Regions from separate parts of the Pradoshia sp. D12 genome, predicted to be linked through region 3. Evidence: a T-box and tRNA genes for the amino acid it is inferred to sense, from the RefSeq annotation. Region 3 holds a T-box; the other regions hold tRNA genes.
The links. The T-box of region 3 lies ahead of F7984_RS14445 (valine--tRNA ligase). A T-box ahead of a tRNA ligase gene usually reads a tRNA of that ligase, here a tRNA-Val.

Region 1 (6,689 bases), 1.0 Mb from region 3:
CCGACTCCCGGTTCACCAATAAGCACAGGATTATTTTTAGTACGACGACTTAATACCTCAATAACCCGTTGTATTTCTTTATTTCTTCCTATTACCGGATCCAGGCTGCCTTCTCTCGCAATCGCAGTCAAATCCCGGGCAAGGCTATCCAAGGTAGGCGTGCTTGCTACAGAAGATGATCCTCCCTGATGAATACCTGCTTCATTGCTGCCTAAGAGTTGTAATACCTGTTGTCTTGCTTTATTCAAACTTACACCCAGATTATTCAGAACACGGGCTGCTACACCTTCGCCTTCGCGAATTAACCCTAATAAGACATGTTCAGTACCTACATAAGAATGTCCCAGCTTTCTGGCTTCATCCATAGACAATTCAATGACTTTTTTAGCACGAGGAGTATAATGAATAGTTTGTACAGTCTCAGATCCCTTACCAATCAGGCTCTCAACCTCTTCCTGAATTTTTTCAGGACTTAACCCAAGAGCATAGAGCGCTTTAGCAGCTATTCCATCCCCTTCTCTCACTAAACCAAGCAAGATATGTTCAGTGCCAATATTATTATGCCCAAGCCTAATTGCCTCTTCCTGTGCAAGTGCCAATACTTTTTGTGCTCTTTCTGTGAATCGACCAAACATCATTATGTTTTCCTCCTATTCATCTTGTGTTTTATCTTCCATCAATAATCGATCCCTGATTAAAGTAGCCCTTCGAATATCCCTGTTTTTTGAATTTAACTCCCCTCCTGCATATCGCTGAAGGAATCCAGGCTGAGTAACAATCATTAATTCATTTAATATATGTTTAGATATATTAGGAATGTAACCTAAATCAATACCTAATCTAACATCTGATAAACATTTTGCCGCTTCCTTGGATTCAATGATTCTGGCATGAGACAGTATACCAAGTGAACGGAAAACCCTATCTTCCAATTGTATGTTTGATGATTGTACTAATGTGTCCCTTGCTGCCTTTTCCTGCATAATAATCTGTTCCACTACACTGGTTAAATCATCAACGATGTCTTCCTCGGTCTTTCCGAGCGTCATTTGATTGGATATTTGAAATATATTTCCCAGTGCCTCGCTGCCCTCACCATAGATACCGCGCACAACCAATCCTAATTGATTAATAGCAGATACCACTCTGTCTATCTGTCTTGTTAACACAATGCCCGGTAAATGAACCATGACAGATGCTCTTAATCCAGTTCCAACATTCGTTGGACAACTTGTTAGATATCCAATCTTTTCGTCAAATGCATAGTCCAATTCACTCTCTACCCAATCATCAATTCTGCTTGCTACTTCGAGAGCTTCAGAAATTTGCAGTCCAGGATAAAGACATTGAATTCGGATATGATCTTCTTCATTAACCATTATGCTGACTTCTTCATTTTCTGAAATAAGGCAGGCACCTACATCTTTATGTTTTGCCAACAGAGGGCTTATTAAATGTTTTTCTACCAGTACTTGCTTATCTAATGGATTTAGATCTATCATTTTTACCATTTCCAAATGTCCTAATCCTGAAAGATACTGACCGCCAATACGATCTTCAACTTTTTTTAGTAATCTTTTGGCTTCTTCCTGTGAAAAAACGATCGGAAAGGCGACATTTTTTACGTTTCTGGCCAATCGGACTCTTGAGCTCAATACAATATCCGATTCCGGCCCTTCCTGGTTCATCCATGAGCTGATGGCATTCTCCATAAAGTGTTCAATTGTCATTTTTGTTCGCCCCCTTCTTGAGAGGCTTCAATTTCCTTCTCTAATGAACGAATCTGATCCCTGACTTCTGCAGCCTTCTCAAATTCCTCTGCCTCAACATAATCATTGATTTGAGCCTTTAAATCATTTATTTGCTTTCTTATATGTAAAGTTCCGCCAGCACGTTTAGGAATTTTTCCGTTATGATGAACATTCCCTCCATGCAATTTTCTTAATATGGATTCCAAATATGGATTGAATGTCTTATAGCACTCCGAACATCCAAACCGACCGATATTAACAAATTCACGGTATGTTAATCCACAATGGGGACATATCAGTTGATCTTCATTACTAAAGGGCGATTTAGAGTCGGCTGATTTCATACCTAATCCCATATTTAATAAACCTGCTAACAGATTATTGAATGAAAAAAAATCGCCTTTTTCTTCAGCACAATATTCACAAAGGTTTACTTCCATTTGTTTGCCGTTAACGATTTTTGTAACCTTCATCGTAGCGGGTCTTTCGTTACATTCCTGACAAAGCATTGTTTTCACCCTCTCCGTAGCAACTCATTTATACCTTAATGTCATAAACATCGCTTTTAAGATTCGCGCGCGCAATTCATCTCGTTCAGGTAAATCATAATGGAGTACAGAACGGTCCATTACACTCAACATGATTTTTGCTTCCCGTGAAGATATAACTTCTTCCTCAACTAATCTGCCAATTAAATCTTCAGAATTACTTTGAGAGATACGCTGTCCAACCAAATTACTGATTTGTTCAATTAAATGTGCTCTGTCATGGGACTGTACCCGCATTATACGAATATAACCCCCACCACCCCGTTTACTTTCTACCAGATAACCTCTTTCGATTGTAAAACGAGTATTGATCACATAATTAATTTGAGAGGGAACGCATTGGAACTTATCAGCAATTTCGCTTCTTTTTATCTCTACCAATTCTTTCTCGCTTATATCGAGAACGCTCTTCAAATAATTTTCAATAATATCGGATATATTTTTCATATAGGCTCCCCCTCTCACTGTTTTGACTTTGACTATATTTGACTATAATTATACAAAAGCATCCTCAATTTGGCAATCATTATACTTTACTCTAACTTATTATATGTATACTGCACAATTAACCTTTTTATAAAAAACCAATACTTCAATTCTACCCAAATTTCCTTTTTTAAAACCCTGAAACCTTCCTGTAAAAAGGATCTTTTTTCCCTAAAATACAAAAAAACCAGTTCAATTTGAACTGGTTTTGGCTGCCCGGCAACGTCCTACTCTCACAGGGACTCGCGTCCCAACTACCATCGGCGCTGAAGAGCTTAACTTCCGTGTTCGGAATGGAAACGGGTGTGGCCTCTTCGCCATCATTACCGGACTATGGTGGAGCCTAGCGGGATCGAACCGCTGACCTCCTGCGTGCAAAGCAGGCGCTCTCCCAGCTGAGCTAAGGCCCCAAATTTTTAAAATGGTCGGGAAGACAGGATTCGAACCTGCGACCCCTTGGTCCCAAACCAAGTGCTCTACCAAGCTGAGCTACTTCCCGATATAATGGCGCGCCCGAGAGGAGTCGAACCCCTAACCTTTTGATCCGTAGTCAAACGCTCTATCCAATTGAGCTACGGGCGCATATAGAGTGCCGAGGGCCGGTCTCGAACCGGCACGGTAGTCACCTACCGCAGGATTTTAAGTCCTGTGCGTCTGCCAATTCCGCCACCCCGGCATATAACTTGGCATTGGAGCGGAAGACGGGATTCGAACCCGCGACCCTCACCTTGGCAAGGTGATGTTCTACCACTGAACTACTTCCGCATTATACAGTAAAGCAGTGATAAGAACTTAGGCCAATGAGGTTATCGTTCCTGCTCACTCGCTTATTTATCTAAAAAAAATGAGCCATGAAGGACTCGAACCTTCGACCCTCTGATTAAAAGTCAGATGCTCTACCGACTGAGCTAATGGCTCACAATAATGGTGGAGGATGACGGGATCGAACCGCCGACCCTCTGCTTGTAAGGCAGATGCTCTCCCAGCTGAGCTAATCCTCCAATATAAAAAATAGCCCGGCAACGTCCTACTCTCACAGGGACTCGCGTCCCAACTACCATCGGCGCTGAAGAGCTTAACTTCCGTGTTCGGAATGGGAACGGGTGTGGCCTCTTCGCCATCATTACCGGACTATTTGGTTAGAAAGAAATCATTCTTTCAAAACTGGATAATGTAAGTTTGGCAAGTATGCTTGATTCATTTGGTTAAGTCCTCGAACGATTAGTATCCGTCAGCTCCATGTGTCACCACACTTCCACCTCGGACCTATCAACCTGATCATCTTTCAGGGTTCTTACTAGCTTGCGCTATGGGAAATCTCATCTCGAGGGGGGCTTCATGCTTAGATGCTTTCAGCACTTATCCCGTCCGCACGTAGCTACCCAGCTATGCTCTTGGCAGAACAACTGGTACACCAGCGGTGCGTCCATCCCGGTCCTCTCGTACTAAGGACAGCTCCTCTCAAATTTCCTGCGCCCACGACGGATAGGGACCGAACTGTCTCACGACGTTCTGAACCCAGCTCGCGTACCGCTTTAATGGGCGAACAGCCCAACCCTTGGGACCGACTACAGCCCCAGGATGCGATGAGCCGACATCGAGGTGCCAAACCTCCCCGTCGATGTGGACTCTTGGGGGAGATAAGCCTGTTATCCCCGGGGTAGCTTTTATCCGTTGAGCGATGGCCCTTCCATGCGGAACCACCGGATCACTAAGCCCGACTTTCGTCCCTGCTCGACTTGTAGGTCTCGCAGTCAAGCTCCCTTGTGCCTTTACACTCTGCGAATGATTTCCAACCATTCTGAGGGAACCTTTGGGCGCCTCCGTTACTCTTTAGGAGGCGACCGCCCCAGTCAAACTGCCCACCTGACACTGTCTCCCACCCCGATCAGGGGTGCGGGTTAGAATGTCAATACAGCCAGGGTAGTATCCCACCGATGCCTCCACCGAAGCTGGCGCTCCGGCTTCAAAGGCTCCTACCTATCCTGTACAAGCTGTACCAAAATTCAATATCAGGCTGCAGTAAAGCTCCACGGGGTCTTTCCGTCCTGTCGCGGGTAACCTGCATCTTCACAGGTACTATAATTTCACCGAGTCTCTCGTTGAGACAGTGCCCAGATCGTTACGCCTTTCGTGCGGGTCGGAACTTACCCGACAAGGAATTTCGCTACCTTAGGACCGTTATAGTTACGGCCGCCGTTTACTGGGGCTTCAATTCGCACCTTCGCTTGCGCTAAGCGCTCCTCTTAACCTTCCAGCACCGGGCAGGCGTCAGCCCCTATACTTCGCCTTGCGGCTTCGCAGAGACCTGTGTTTTTGCTAAACAGTCGCCTGGGCCTTTTCACTGCGGCTCTTCGAGGCTATAAACCTCTAATGAGCACCCCTTCTCCCGAAGTTACGGGGTCATTTTGCCGAGTTCCTTAACGAGAGTTCTCTCGATCACCTTAGGATTCTCTCCTCGCCTACCTGTGTCGGTTTGCGGTACGGGCACCTTCTTCCTCGCTAGAGGCTTTTCTTGGCAGTGTGGAATCAGGAACTTCGGTACTATAGTTCCCTCGCCATCACAGCTCAGCCTTATGTGATGAGCGGATTTGCCTGCTCATCGGCCTAACTGCTTGGACGCGCATATCCAACAGCGCGCTTACCCTATCCTACTGCGTCCCCCCATCACTCAAATGGAAGAGAGGTGGTACAGGAATATCAACCTGTTGTCCATCGCCTACGCCTTTCGGCCTCGGCTTAGGTCCCGACTAACCCTGAGCGGACGAGCCTTCCTCAGGAAACCTTAGGCATTCGGTGGAAGGGATTCTCACCCTTCTTTCGCTACTCATACCGGCATTCTCACTTCTAAGCGCTCCACATGTCCTTCCGGTCATGCTTCACAGCCCTTAGAACGCTCTCCTACCACGCATACCATACGGTATGCATCCACAGCTTCGGTGATACGTTTAGCCCCGGTACATTTTCGGCGCAGAGTCACTCGACCAGTGAGCTATTACGCACTCTTTAAATGGTGGCTGCTTCTAAGCCAACATCCTGGTTGTCTGGGCAACTCCACATCCTTTTCCACTTAACGTATACTTTGGGACCTTAGCTGGTGGTCTGGGCTGTTTCCCTTTTGACTACGGATCTTATCACTCGCAGTCTGACTCCCGAGTATAAGTCTTTGGCATTCGGAGTTTGTCTGAATTCGGTAACCCGATGAGGGCCCCTAGTCCAAACAGTGCTCTACCTCCAAGACTCTAAACTCGAGGCTAGCCCTAAAGCTATTTCGGAGAGAACCAGCTATCTCCAGGTTCGATTGGAATTTCTCCGCTACCCACACCTCATCCCCGCACTTTTCAACGTGCGTGGGTTCGGACCTCCATCCAGTGTTACCTGGACTTCATCCTGGACATGGGTAGATCACCTGGTTTCGGGTCTACGACCACATACTGCAAACGCCCTATTCAGACTCGCTTTCGCTGCGGCTCCGTCTCATCAACTTAACCTTGCATGGGATCGTAACTCGCCGGTTCATTCTACAAAAGGCACGCCATCACCCATAAAAGGGCTCTGACTACTTGTAGGCACACGGTTTCAGGATCTCTTTCACTCCCCTTCCGGGGTGCTTTTCACCTTTCCCTCACGGTACTGGTTCACTATCGGTCACTAGGGAGTATTTAGCCTTGGGAGATGGTCCTCCCGGATTCCGACGGGATTCCTCGTGTCCCGCCGTACTCAGGATCCACTCGGGAGGGAACGAAGTTTCGACTACAGGGTTGTTACCTTCTCTGACGGACCTTTCCAGGTCGCTTCATCTACCCCGTTCCTTTGTAACTCCACAATGAGTGTCCTACAACCCCAGATGGCAAGCCATCTGGTTTGGGCTGATTCCGTTTCGCTCGCCGCTACTCAGGAAATC
Region 2 (6,689 bases), 1.1 Mb from region 3:
GAGTCCGTTTTAACAGTTGCTTTTACAACAGAAACCTTATCGACATGGCTCTTGGCACCCGTTATTTCCACTTCTGTTGGACTTAGATATGGCGGGTCTGATGAATATCCTTCTGCTAATAGTGTTTTATCAAATTCAGCCTCGACTTTGAAGTTCTCTGTTACCTTCTCCTCTACCACTGCTGTTGCATTGGCCTGTGTCAGTGTATAGTTAATTTTATCCGATAAATTCTTTACCTTGATTGGTACCTTTTGAGAACCAATTTTAGGATCGGATAAGTCTACATAAATCTCAAAGTCCATTGTAGATTTAGCAGTTATAACTATACTCTTAGGTCCCTCAATCGTAATATCCAGAGTTTCGGGTATCCCGCTGACAATTAAATTATCGGTATCATAATAAACCTCAACAGGCACGTTTTTAATCGTGGCTGTTTCTGTGCTTGAAGGTGTATTATAAGGATTACTGGAATTATTGATTGGGTTACTATTGACAGAGAAAAATAGGAATAGTGCAATCAGAAAAGCCCCAATTTTCATAAACCAACTGCTAGAAATAAGTTTATCCATCTTTTCTCGACCTCCAATTCCAAAGATTCGAAGAGGTCGTTTTATTATTTATGGACAATTCATTTTCAAGCATATTTTGCAGTTCATCTAACGAAAGATTCCGATAAAGCTCTCCGTTTTTCGTTAAAGAAATATTCCCTGTCTCTTCCGAAACAACGATTGTCAAGCTGTCGGTAACTTCACTTATTCCCAGCGCCGCCCTGTGCCTTGTTCCCAGTTCCTTTGAAACAAATGGGCTTTCAGATAAAGGAAGATAACATGCTGCTGCAGCAACTGTGCCATTTTGCAGAATTACCGCTCCATCGTGCAGTGGTGTATTCGGTATAAAAATATTAATTAATAACTCAGATGACACTCTGGAATCGAGACGTATACCTGTCTCAATATAATCATTAAGACCCGTCTCTCTTTCAATTGAAAGAAGGGCACCAATCCGGCGCTTGGCCATATAGGTTGTCGATTTAATAATAGCTTCAATTGTTTGCTCCTGCACATTCTCTTCCTGAAAATTTGTCCTGGAAAATAAACGGCCTCTCCCCAACTGTTCGAGCGCTCGTCGTAATTCAGGCTGAAAGATAATAATGATGGCTAAAACTCCCCAAGTCATTACATTTTCCATTAAATAGCTCATTGTATTTAAGCCAAGGATTTCACTCGCAAAGCGTCCAATCACAATTAAAAGGATTCCACGTAATAGCTGTACGGCTTTTGTCCCTTTAATAATTTGCAATAATTTATAAAAAACAAACCAAACGAGAAAGATGTCGGTTATGTTGATAATATAATCTAATAAAGAAAAGTTGTTTAGAAACGGCATGTCATTTCCTCCAGTCATGTCCTTTCCCATGAACGGTGTATATACCGCTATGTTGTATAACCCCACTATTATAACATACTGTTCCACAAACTCTAAGAATTCAGTCCCAAATTCATTGATAGAAAAAGAAAAAGGCCATCCGCGGTGGATTGCCTTAAATAGGTCTATTTCTATCTATAGATTAAAAAACTCTTGATGCTATATCCTTAGTATGAAACCAAATCCATTCAAACAGTTGATCAATCTCTTCTATATTTCCAGTCACTTCACCGGCTCCTGCTAAATAGTTATCTCCATTAATAACCGTTACGTTCCCATTGACTTTGCCCTCAACTTTTATATCTCCATTTTTGACAACAAGGTCCCCTTTGACCGTCTTTCCTTCCGGAACAATCACAGTTTGTCCTTCGACGACCAAGTTAGGGTCTTTAGAGAATGAGAACTGTTCATCCTCTCCCCAATAGGAAAATAAGCTACTGCCCATCAATAGAATAAAGAGCGAAGCGGCAATTAACACTGGATTGCGCTGCAGCCATTTTTCAAACCTTCGCCTTTTCGATTGTTTAGGTAGATTTCTCATTACATTTGCGGTAAATCCGCTAGGTGCTGTAATATGGTTACTTTGAAGAAAGGCAACTGTTTTACTCAACTCGTGAAAGGTTTTCTTACACTCATCACATTCTGCTATATGCGAAAGAAGCACATTGGAATGTTCTTCATTAATGTCATCGTCGAGATAATCATGCATATAATCTGCGATGTTTTCTGGGCATTGTTTCATTTTAATCCACCTCATTTATATAGATCGCATCGATTTTCTCAGTGCATCTCTTCCCCTATGAATTCGTGTTTTCACGGTTCCTACCGGTAAATTAAGGATTTCACTAATTTCTTTCAGAGATAACTCATCCACATATTTTAATACAATAACTGAGCGGTATTTTTCAGGCAGATTCTGAATTTCCTTTTGCATTTTTTCTTTAAGCTCTAAACTCTCCAGTTCATCCTCAGGTAACTTTGTATCCGATGGAATCTGTGAATACATATCAAGCCCCTCTGTACCTGCTACTTCTGCATCGAGATAATAATCCGGCTTCTTTTTACGTATACGGTCTATACATAAATTTGTAGCAATCCGGTATAACCAGGTGGAGAACTTTCGGTTCATCTGGAAAGTGTGTATATTCATATATGCCCGTAAAAAAGCTTCCTGGGCCACATCCTCTGCTTCATGGCGGTCACCCAGCATGCGATAGCACAATTGAAATACTCTGTCTTTATAAAACTGAACGATGTCTTCATATGCCTGTTGTTTACCACCCAGCACTTCCTGTATTCTTTCTTTAATAAGTCCTTCCAAATTGTCCATCCTCCGCATTGGCGGCCTTCAGCATTTATACGCACTGGCCTTGAGAAAAGTTTCAATAAAAAATAATTTTTGTTTTTTACATTGACACACTGTTTAATCTTTATAAATATGGGTAATAAAGGTAACAAAACCTCTTGCAGATAGGAGTGAAGACTTGGAACTACATATACTTATGAAGGATATTGAACAATGCCGCCAAAGAATGATACTACTTGCCTCTTCAACTTCAATGCTTGACTCTGATGTCATCAAAGCAAGTACTGAACTGGACTCATTAATCAATCTCTATCAAACTCACACAAGATATGTAAAGCAGTAATCCTAAAAAGGTTGCTGCTTTTCTTTGTGGAATGATGATCTCTGGTATCCACTGACGGCTAACAAAATCCCAATTGGTATTAGTTTCACTCATTATATTTAGACCCAGAATGAATAGGCCCTATTCATTGCCTCATCCATTCCGGATAAGGGTCAACTTTTACTGTACTAAGTATACAGCCAGAAGACAGTCATATAAATTTTCTCCTGTGCCCTTCACTATTTATCATTCAATGTCGTTTTTCTTTACGTTTGACCCCATGCCTTATTCTTGAATTAACCTACCTCTCAAACAAACCGTAGATTCTTTATAAAACATCTATATATAATCGACAGGATTTGTTGATATATATCATAACCAGATTAACTTCTTCAAACGTACTGGCATTACTTAAAGAGCACCTTTTCCCCTATCGATCAGGCAATGTCATTCACCGAACCTTTATGCTAATACTCTTTAATCTATAGATCGCTTATATAATGGTTTTAAAAGTACACACTTAACTTCTATCATACCTTATTAGCTTAGTTCAGTCTCGCAAATCGTTTCTCAAGAGTAAAGAGCCTCTTTAGTACCAATAAAACGGTAGCTGAATAGTTTAATTCTTGCTTTTGATGCGTGCCAATTCTTCTTATCGCAGGGCTTAATGGTTTTTATAATAAAAAAAACCTTAAAATGCAATGCATTTAAGGTTTAAAATAGTCGTATAAAATTTTGGAGCGGAAGACGGGATTCGAACCCGCGACCCCCACCTTGGCAAGGTGATGTTCTACCACTGAACTACTTCCGCAAAATGAGCCATGAAGGACTCGAACCTTCGACCCTCTGATTAAAAGTCAGATGCTCTACCGACTGAGCTAATGGCTCTAAATGGCTGGGCTAGCAGGATTCGAACCTACGAATGACGGAGTCAAAGTCCGTTGCCTTACCGCTTGGCTATAGCCCAAAAAGAAAAAAAGGGACAATATCTTGTCCATTACTCAAAGCTTATTAAAATAATGGTGGAGGGGGGCAGATTCGAACTGCCGAACCCGAAGGAGCGGATTTACAGTCCGCCGCGTTTAGCCACTTCGCTACCCCTCCGATATTAAGAGTGCCGGCAAGAGGACTTGAACCCCCAACCTACTGATTACAAGTCAGTTGCTCTACCAATTGAGCTACACCGGCATATTAGTTTTAAACCTTCTTTTGAAGAACACTTAGTTAGTATAACCTATATGGATTATAATTTCACCAAGTATTTTTTGGTAATATTTTTGGTTTAAATGGTGGAGGATGACGGGATCGAACCGCCGACCCTCTGCTTGTAAGGCAGATGCTCTCCCAGCTGAGCTAATCCTCCATATTAATTGGTGACCCCTACGGGATTCGAACCCGTGTTACCGCCGTGAAAGGGCGGTGTCTTAACCGCTTGACCAAGGGGCCATTCATAAGATGTTAAAGTCATAACTACTTTCGAGAGCTTCCAAGCGGGCTCGAACCGCTGACCTCTTCCTTACCATGGAAGTGCTCTACCTGCTGAGCTATGGAAGCACAATAAACAGGACAAAAAAATGGCTCCGCAGGTAGGATTCGAACCTACGACCGCTCGGTTAACAGCCGAGTGCTCTACCACTGAGCTACTGCGGAACAATATGAATTGCCCGGCAACGTCCTACTCTCACAGGGACTCGCGTCCCAACTACCATCGGCGCTGAAGAGCTTAACTTCCGTGTTCGGAATGGGAACGGGTGTGGCCTCTTCGCCATCATTACCGGACTATTTGGTTAGAAAGAAATCATTCCTTCAAAACTGGATAATGTAAGTTTGGCAAGTATGCTTGATTCATTTGGTTAAGTCCTCGAACGATTAGTATCCGTCAGCTCCATGTGTCACCACACTTCCACCTCGGACCTATCAACCTGATCATCTTTCAGGGTTCTTACTAGCTTGCGCTATGGGAAATCTCATCTCGAGGGGGGCTTCATGCTTAGATGCTTTCAGCACTTATCCCGTCCGCACGTAGCTACCCAGCTATGCTCTTGGCAGAACAACTGGTACACCAGCGGTGCGTCCATCCCGGTCCTCTCGTACTAAGGACAGCTCCTCTCAAATTTCCTGCGCCCACGACGGATAGGGACCGAACTGTCTCACGACGTTCTGAACCCAGCTCGCGTACCGCTTTAATGGGCGAACAGCCCAACCCTTGGGACCGACTACAGCCCCAGGATGCGATGAGCCGACATCGAGGTGCCAAACCTCCCCGTCGATGTGGACTCTTGGGGGAGATAAGCCTGTTATCCCCGGGGTAGCTTTTATCCGTTGAGCGATGGCCCTTCCATGCGGAACCACCGGATCACTAAGCCCGACTTTCGTCCCTGCTCGACTTGTAGGTCTCGCAGTCAAGCTCCCTTGTGCCTTTACACTCTGCGAATGATTTCCAACCATTCTGAGGGAACCTTTGGGCGCCTCCGTTACTCTTTAGGAGGCGACCGCCCCAGTCAAACTGCCCACCTGACACTGTCTCCCACCCCGATCAGGGGTGCGGGTTAGAATGTCAATACAGCCAGGGTAGTATCCCACCGATGCCTCCACCGAAGCTGGCGCTCCGGCTTCAAAGGCTCCTACCTATCCTGTACAAGCTGTACCAAAATTCAATATCAGGCTGCAGTAAAGCTCCACGGGGTCTTTCCGTCCTGTCGCGGGTAACCTGCATCTTCACAGGTACTATAATTTCACCGAGTCTCTCGTTGAGACAGTGCCCAGATCGTTACGCCTTTCGTGCGGGTCGGAACTTACCCGACAAGGAATTTCGCTACCTTAGGACCGTTATAGTTACGGCCGCCGTTTACTGGGGCTTCAATTCGCACCTTCGCTTGCGCTAAGCGCTCCTCTTAACCTTCCAGCACCGGGCAGGCGTCAGCCCCTATACTTCGCCTTGCGGCTTCGCAGAGACCTGTGTTTTTGCTAAACAGTCGCCTGGGCCTTTTCACTGCGGCTCTTCGAGGCTATAAACCTCTAATGAGCACCCCTTCTCCCGAAGTTACGGGGTCATTTTGCCGAGTTCCTTAACGAGAGTTCTCTCGATCACCTTAGGATTCTCTCCTCGCCTACCTGTGTCGGTTTGCGGTACGGGCACCTTCTTCCTCGCTAGAGGCTTTTCTTGGCAGTGTGGAATCAGGAACTTCGGTACTCTAGTTCCCTCGCCATCACAGCTCAGCCTTATGTGATGAGCGGATTTGCCTGCTCATCGGCCTAACTGCTTGGACGCGCATATCCAACAGCGCGCTTACCCTATCCTACTGCGTCCCCCCATCACTCAAATGGAAGAGAGGTGGTACAGGAATATCAACCTGTTGTCCATCGCCTACGCCTTTCGGCCTCGGCTTAGGTCCCGACTAACCCTGAGCGGACGAGCCTTCCTCAGGAAACCTTAGGCATTCGGTGGAAGGGATTCTCACCCTTCTTTCGCTACTCATACCGGCATTCTCACTTCTAAGCGCTCCACATGTCCTTCCGGTCATGCTTCACAGCCCTTAGAACGCTCTCCTACCACGCATACCATACGGTATGCATCCACAGCTTCGGTGATACGTTTAGCCCCGGTACATTTTCGGCGCAGAGTCACTCGACCAG
Region 3 (6,689 bases):
GATTTATTTACAGAGGAGGAAGAATCACAACAATCAAAAGTAAGAGTCTGTATTGTCCAAAATGGAGAAAATATTGATGTTCTGGCAGATCGATATAAAACGAGCGTTCAGCATATCGCGAGAATAAACGGGTTGGAATTAACATCCGATCTAAAAGCTGGTCAGGTAATTTATATTCCTGAAGCTGCTGCTTCTTATAAATAATAGGTCTAGTTAACAGCAGAGCACAGCATTATATGCTCTGCTTTTTTAATAGGAATAGTACAATGCAATTTAACTGTGAGAAACATGGCTGCATAGCTCATTAAAAAATAATGACTTATGATAGGGCAGCTGAAATAGATTTCATTGGTTTCCAAAAAGGGCACATGCAGAAAGGGTGCCAGAGGAATGTTAAGAAAAGATCAGGAGTGGATATCTGAGTTTCTAAGAAACTATCAATTGGAACTTGAATTTTACGAGGATTTTGGAAAAGTAAAAAAAGTATATACGAACAATGGTATATTTGCGATTAAAACCATCCCGGCAACCAAAGGCATTGATTTTATCAAAAATGTGCAGAACCTATATCAAAATGGATATAACCGAATTGTTCCGATTTTTCCAACAGTTGATGGCAGATATGGAGTATTAACTCATGATAAAATCAGTTACCTTATGCCTTGGCTGCCGGATGAACATATAGAGGAACGGGCAGAACGACACCAGCAGATGTTCAGGGAATTGGCAAGAATGCATACGCTATCTGGCAAAGAAATTAACATTACGAAAGAGGAACGGGAAGAGCATTATGAAAAAACAGTCAAGGAGTGGGAGGAGCAAAAGGAATTTATTCGTGAAATGGTAACAACCATCGAAAAGAAGTGGTATATGTCTCCGTTTGAGCAGTTGTTTAGTATGTGCTTTTATGACTTGTCTCAGGCTCTGACGTATTCCTTAAATAAACTGAAGGAGTGGTTTGACCTAACAAAGGAAGAAGAAAAAGTACGCAGTGTGGTGACCCATGGAAATATCTCAATTCATCATTTCTTATATAGTGAAAATGGTTATGGCCATTTTATCAATTTTGAACAGAGTAAAACCGCACCTGCCTATTTCGACTTATTGCCTTTTGTCGTTAAGCAGTTAAAAACTTATCCAATCCAGGGTGAAGAAATAGTTGAGTGGATCTATCTTTATCTGAAGTATTTTCCCTACAAGGAGGGTGAGCTGCGTTTATTCTTATCCTATTTAGCCTATCCGGCTAATTGTATCAAGGTAGTAGAACAATACTCCAGAAAAAAAGGTAAACAGGATGAAATACAATTTTGCCGAAGATTCCAAAGGCAGTATTGGTTATTAAAAAACATTGAATATATTATTATGAGGATGGAACAAATAGAAGAAAGCAAAAAGGCGAAGGAAGAGAAATAAAAGATATGGCATCAACATAATAAAATGATAGGCTGTATCAAACAAAAACCAGGCAAACCTACCTGGTCTAAATGAATAGTTATAAAAGATTACAGAATATCAAAGTGGAAGGCTAAAGCAAGACCAATCAGTAATAATAGCAGAAATAAATCAAAAGTGGTCGGAAAAAAGAATGTCCGGATTCCTTGAAAAACGGCAAAGGGAATGGAGAATTGCTGTAAGACATTTCTTGTATTTCGAATCCACGGAGGCATATTGTATTGAGTTACCTTTTTTCGCATGTAAATTCCCCCTTTATGATAGAATATAAAATTCCCCCTGAATGGGTGTCTGTACAGCATTATTTAAAGCGTCTAAGAATGAGAATTGACGATGACACCTTGGACATAGGCTTGAATAAAATATAGAAAAATGGGAAACAATGATTGACGAGTAGATGCATACTTATGTATGATAACAGTATTAAAAAATGATTTCCGATTATGAGAAACCAAAATAACAATGAAAAGCTTTGAATGGGAAGAGTATGTGATTAAGACTGTAAGAGAGAGGAATCCATCGGCTGTAAGATTCCTTCAGTAACCGTAATCGCAGAAGGTCGCCCGGGAGCTGTTTCCGTGAACGTCAATAGTAGCGGATAACCGGTGAAGAGCCGTTAACGAAATGAAGTGCCGATACAACAGTTATTTGTATTGGAACAAAGGTGGTACCGCGAGACATACCGTTTCGTCCTTTTTATATAGAGGATGAAGCGGTTTTTTTATTGCGTTTTTCACCAATTATGAAAGTAAAGGAGAATGAAAAATGGAGCAACAAACGGATATTGGTATGCCAACCAAATACGATCCTCAATCAATCGAAAAAGGACGCTATGATTGGTGGTTAAAGGGTAAATTCTTTGAAGCGGGACAGGATAAACAAAAAGAACCTTATACGATTGTAATTCCTCCTCCAAACGTAACGGGTAAACTGCATTTAGGTCATGCATGGGATACTGCGCTTCAGGATATTTTGACAAGAATGAAGAGAATGCAGGGTTATGACGTATTATGGCTGCCAGGTATGGACCATGCGGGAATCGCAACTCAAGCGAAGGTAGAAGAAAAACTGCGCAATCAAGGTGTTTCACGTTATGATTTGGGACGTGAGAAATTTGTTGAAGAAACATGGAAATGGAAAGAGGAATACGCATCCCATATCCGTGAGCAATGGGCAAAAATTGGATTGGGCCTAGATTATTCTCGTGAACGCTTTACTCTAGATGAGGGACTTTCAAAAGCTGTTCGTGAAGTGTTTGTAAAACTTTATGAAAAAGGCCTTATTTACCGCGGTGAATATATTATTAACTGGGATCCAAGTACAAAAACAGCGATCTCTGATATTGAAGTAATTCATAAAGAGGTTAAGGGTGCTTTTTATCATATGCGCTACCCACTTGCAGATGGCAGCGGGCATATTGAAGTTGCGACAACTCGTCCGGAAACAATGCTTGGCGATACAGCAGTTGCAGTTCACCCGGAAGATGACCGTTATAAGCACCTGATTGGAAAAACGGTTATCCTGCCAATCGTAGGAAGAGAAATTCCGATTGTTGGCGATGATTATGTAGAGATGGATTTTGGTTCCGGGGTTGTAAAAATTACACCAGCACATGATCCTAATGACTTCGAGGTAGGTAATCGTCATAATCTTGAACGCATTCTAGTTATGAATGAAGACGGAACGATGAACGCGAAGGCTGGCAAATATGAAGGTATGGACCGTTTCGATTGCCGTAAGCAAATTGTGAAAGATCTTCAGGATCAGGGAGTGTTGTTCAAAATTGAAGAGCATATCCATCAGGTTGGACACTCTGAAAGAAGCGGATCTGTTGTAGAGCCTTATTTATCTACACAATGGTTTGTTAAAATGGGACCATTGGCAGAGCGTGCAATTGAAATGCAATCCACTGAAGGTAAAGTAGAATTCGTACCGGAACGCTTTGAGAAAACATATTTGAATTGGATGGATAATATCCATGACTGGTGTATCTCCAGACAGCTTTGGTGGGGTCACCGCATTCCGGCTTGGTACCATAAGGAAACAGGCGAGGTATATGTAGGAATGGAAGATCCTGCAGATATCGAAAACTGGACGCAGGATACAGATGTATTGGATACATGGTTCAGTTCTGCGTTATGGCCGTTTTCCACAATGGGCTGGCCTGATACAGATTCAGAAGACTTTAAACGTTATTATCCAACAGCAGCTCTTGTGACTGGATACGATATTATTTTCTTCTGGGTATCAAGAATGATCTTCCAGGGACTTGAATTCACTGGAGAGCGTCCATTCAAAGATGTATTGATTCATGGACTTGTACGTGATGAGCATGGCAAGAAAATGAGTAAATCTCTTGGCAATGGTGTAGATCCAATGGAGGTTATTGAGAAATATGGTGCGGATTCATTAAGATATTTCTTAACAACTGGAAGCTCACCAGGTCAGGATTTACGTTTCAGCTATGAAAAAGTAGAATCTGTTTGGAACTTTGCCAATAAAATTTGGAATGCATCCCGTTTCTGCTTGATGAATATGAATGGGCTGAAATATGAAGAGATTGATTTAACAGGCGAAAAATCAGTTGCGGATAAATGGATTTTAACTCGTCTAAACGAAACGATTGAAACTGTAACAAGACTGGCAGATAAATATGAATTCGGTGAAGTTGGCCGTGCATTATACAACTTCATTTGGGATGATTTCTGTGATTGGTATATTGAAATGGCGAAGCTCCCTCTATATGGAGAAGACGAGGAAGCTAAACTTACAACACGTTCTATCCTTGCGTACGTATTGGATCAAACGATGCGATTGTTACATCCATTTATGCCATTCATCACTGAAGAAATTTGGCAGAACCTTCCTCACCAAGGGGAGTCCATCACAACAGCATCTTGGCCTGTTGTAAATCCGGACTTAACGGATGAAAAAGCTTCTGATGAAATGAAATTGCTTGTCGAAATCATTCGTACAGTACGTAATATTCGCGCAGAAGTGAACACGCCGCTCAGCAAAAAAATCAAGCTTTCTTTGAAGGCGAAAGATGCAGAAACACAAGCTGTTCTTGAAAAAAACAGCAGCTATATCGAGCGCTTCTGTAATCCAGAGGAATTAACAATTGGTACAGACATCCCTGCTGATGATAAAGCGATGACAGCTATTGTAACGGGTGTTGAATTAATTCTTCCATTGCAAGGTCTATTAAATATTGAAGAGGAACAAAAACGTCTTCAAAAAGAACTTGAAAAATGGAAAAAAGAAGTAGAAAGAATTGAGAAAAAGCTATCCAATGAAGGCTTCATGAAAAAAGCGCCTGAAAAGGTGATTGAAGAAGAAAAAGCGAAGCTGGCAGACTATGTTGAAAAACGTGAGGCTGTACAAAGCCGCCTGAAGGATTTAGAAGAATTGGCTTAAGACATTTTATTGCGCCCTGTTCGAAGCATTTGAACAGGGTGTTTTTGTTCAATCATGACATACTAATACATAGCGCAATGGTTGAGGAGTGAAAAAAATGATACAGGATTATCAACAGGCAGAGAAATTTCTTGCAGACCGTACAGCAAAACTTGGGATGGATTTTGGCCTGGAAAGAATGGAAAGAGTCTTACGTAAATTGGGAAATCCGGAGCGCAGCATTCCTTGTATACATATAGCAGGCTCAAATGGCAAAGGTTCTACGCTTACATTTTTAAAACATATTTTGGTGGCAGAGGGCTACCGGGTAGGTACCTTTACATCTCCCTATCTTGAAAAGCTGAACGAACAAATTATGATTGATGAGGAAATGATTTCGGACAATAAGCTAGTTGAATGTTTAAATTACCTCCTCCCTGTTTTAAATGAAGCAGAGCAAGAAGGGGATTATCTGACTGCTTTCGAAGTAACGACTATATTAGCTTTTCTGCACTTTAAAAATGAGCAACCGGACATTCTTATTATTGAAACAGGACTTGGGGGAAGACTTGATTCCACTAATGTAATTGAACCGCTTTTGGAGATCATTACTAGCATTTCTTTAGAGCATACCAACATTCTCGGGAATTCTCTGAGTAAAATAGCAACAGAAAAAGCAGGAATTATCAAGAATGGAACATCAGTTGTTACAGGTGTAAAAGATGAGGAAGCATTAGAGCCCCTCGCAAAACAGGCAGAGAAAATGAATGCTGCTTTATATACGCTAGGAAAAGAATTTAAGATTTTAAACCGCTCTCACCCTGAAAATCAGGAAGTTTTCACGGTTAAATGGCGAGAATACTTACTGGAGAATTTACATATTAGCATGCTTGGAAGCCATCAAGTTGAGAATGCAGCGCTTGCTGTCATCAGTTCAATATTACTTAGTGAAACGTATCGCTTTTCGATTCGGGAAGAAAGTATCAGCAAAGGACTGGCATCTGCCAGATGGAAAGGGCGTTTTGAGATTGTGTCGAACCAGCCGCTAATCATCCTGGACGGCGCACATAATGTGTCAGGTATAAACTCTCTGCTTTCAACGATTGATGATCGTTACCCAAATTGTGATATACATATTTTGTTTGCGGCCTTAAAGGACAAGGATTATACAAAGATGATTCAGATGATTGAACAAAAGGCAGCAAGTATAACTTTTACGGAGATTCCATTAGAACGAATGAATGAGGCAGAGGAGCTTTTTAAACATAGCCGACACCCTCATAAGGATGTAAAAAAAGATTGGGTAGAAGGAATAAATGAGATATTAGCCAAAATGAAAGACAGAGATATGCTATTGGTCACAGGCTCTTTATATTTTTTGGCGTCTATTCGTCCATATATCGTCAATGAAATTATTCGAAAGTCATAACTAAATTCATGTAAAAGTAATGATGTTCATGACAATCCTCCATAAGACCTGTTTTTGTAAATACTTGTGTGACAGATGTCGGAATTTTTGATAAAATTTGACATAAGATGGATGAAATTCCTGAACGGAGGGGCGGTAATGGTTACAAAACAAAAACGCTTCATTATTTGGATACTTTGGTTATTGATCGTCCCTGCAAGTTTATATATTTCATATACGGAGTATCCTATTTTAGGAAGCTTTTTTTCGATTGATATTCTTCTGTTCCTATTACTGCTTTGTATTATTACGTATTACCCTATTATGATAAATGGATTGCCAATTTTTCTCCTTCAGGGTGTATCCTTGGCTCTATTCCTTGAGTACGGATTATTTGTTGAAATAATCCTTTCGCAAATCGGAGTAATAACAT

Region 1: it encodes a tRNA-Val, which carries the amino acid that the T-box ahead of F7984_RS14445 (valine--tRNA ligase) is inferred to sense. The anticodon was not compared.
Region 2: it encodes a tRNA-Val, which carries the amino acid that the T-box ahead of F7984_RS14445 (valine--tRNA ligase) is inferred to sense. The anticodon was not compared.

The regions. Positions count from the first base shown of each region.
Region 1 covers NZ_CP044545.1:85,589-92,277, reverse strand. The annotation lists gene clpC (ATP-dependent protease ATP-binding subunit ClpC) at 1-638, opposite strand, end outside; gene F7984_RS00490 (protein-arginine kinase McsB) at 651-1,730, opposite strand; gene F7984_RS00485 (protein-arginine kinase activator protein McsA) at 1,727-2,260, opposite strand; gene F7984_RS00480 (CtsR family transcriptional regulator) at 2,285-2,746, opposite strand; rRNA gene rrf (5S ribosomal RNA) at 3,000-3,116, opposite strand; tRNA gene F7984_RS00470 (tRNA-Ala) at 3,120-3,195, opposite strand; tRNA gene F7984_RS00465 (tRNA-Pro) at 3,208-3,284, opposite strand; tRNA gene F7984_RS00460 (tRNA-Arg) at 3,291-3,367, opposite strand; tRNA gene F7984_RS00455 (tRNA-Leu) at 3,376-3,461, opposite strand; tRNA gene F7984_RS00450 (tRNA-Gly) at 3,476-3,550, opposite strand; tRNA gene F7984_RS00445 (tRNA-Lys) at 3,631-3,703, opposite strand; tRNA gene F7984_RS00440 (tRNA-Val) at 3,711-3,786, opposite strand; rRNA gene rrf (5S ribosomal RNA) at 3,800-3,916, opposite strand; rRNA gene F7984_RS00430 (23S ribosomal RNA) at 3,987-6,689, opposite strand, start outside.
Region 2 covers NZ_CP044545.1:153,185-159,873, reverse strand. The annotation lists gene F7984_RS00945 (CdaR family protein) at 1-569, opposite strand, end outside; gene cdaA (diadenylate cyclase CdaA) at 562-1,386, opposite strand; gene F7984_RS00935 (anti-sigma factor family protein) at 1,568-2,167, opposite strand; gene sigW (RNA polymerase sigma factor SigW) at 2,183-2,755, opposite strand; gene F7984_RS00925 (aspartyl-phosphate phosphatase Spo0E family protein) at 2,910-3,074, shown strand; tRNA gene F7984_RS00920 (tRNA-Gly) at 3,790-3,864, opposite strand; tRNA gene F7984_RS00915 (tRNA-Lys) at 3,869-3,941, opposite strand; tRNA gene F7984_RS00910 (tRNA-Gln) at 3,946-4,020, opposite strand; tRNA gene F7984_RS00905 (tRNA-Tyr) at 4,074-4,157, opposite strand; tRNA gene F7984_RS00900 (tRNA-Thr) at 4,169-4,241, opposite strand; tRNA gene F7984_RS00895 (tRNA-Val) at 4,341-4,416, opposite strand; tRNA gene F7984_RS00890 (tRNA-Glu) at 4,425-4,499, opposite strand; tRNA gene F7984_RS00885 (tRNA-Thr) at 4,535-4,607, opposite strand; tRNA gene F7984_RS00880 (tRNA-Asn) at 4,629-4,703, opposite strand; rRNA gene rrf (5S ribosomal RNA) at 4,716-4,832, opposite strand; rRNA gene F7984_RS00870 (23S ribosomal RNA) at 4,903-6,689, opposite strand, start outside.
Region 3 covers NZ_CP044545.1:3,001,648-3,008,336, reverse strand. The annotation lists gene F7984_RS14460 (LysM peptidoglycan-binding domain-containing protein) at 1-204, shown strand, start outside; gene ysxE (spore coat protein YsxE) at 391-1,413, shown strand; gene F7984_RS14450 (hypothetical protein) at 1,503-1,694, opposite strand; T-box leader at 1,916-2,150, shown strand; gene F7984_RS14445 (valine--tRNA ligase) at 2,218-4,869, shown strand; gene F7984_RS14440 (bifunctional folylpolyglutamate synthase/dihydrofolate synthase) at 4,967-6,277, shown strand; gene F7984_RS14435 (sensor domain-containing diguanylate cyclase) at 6,416-6,689, shown strand, end outside.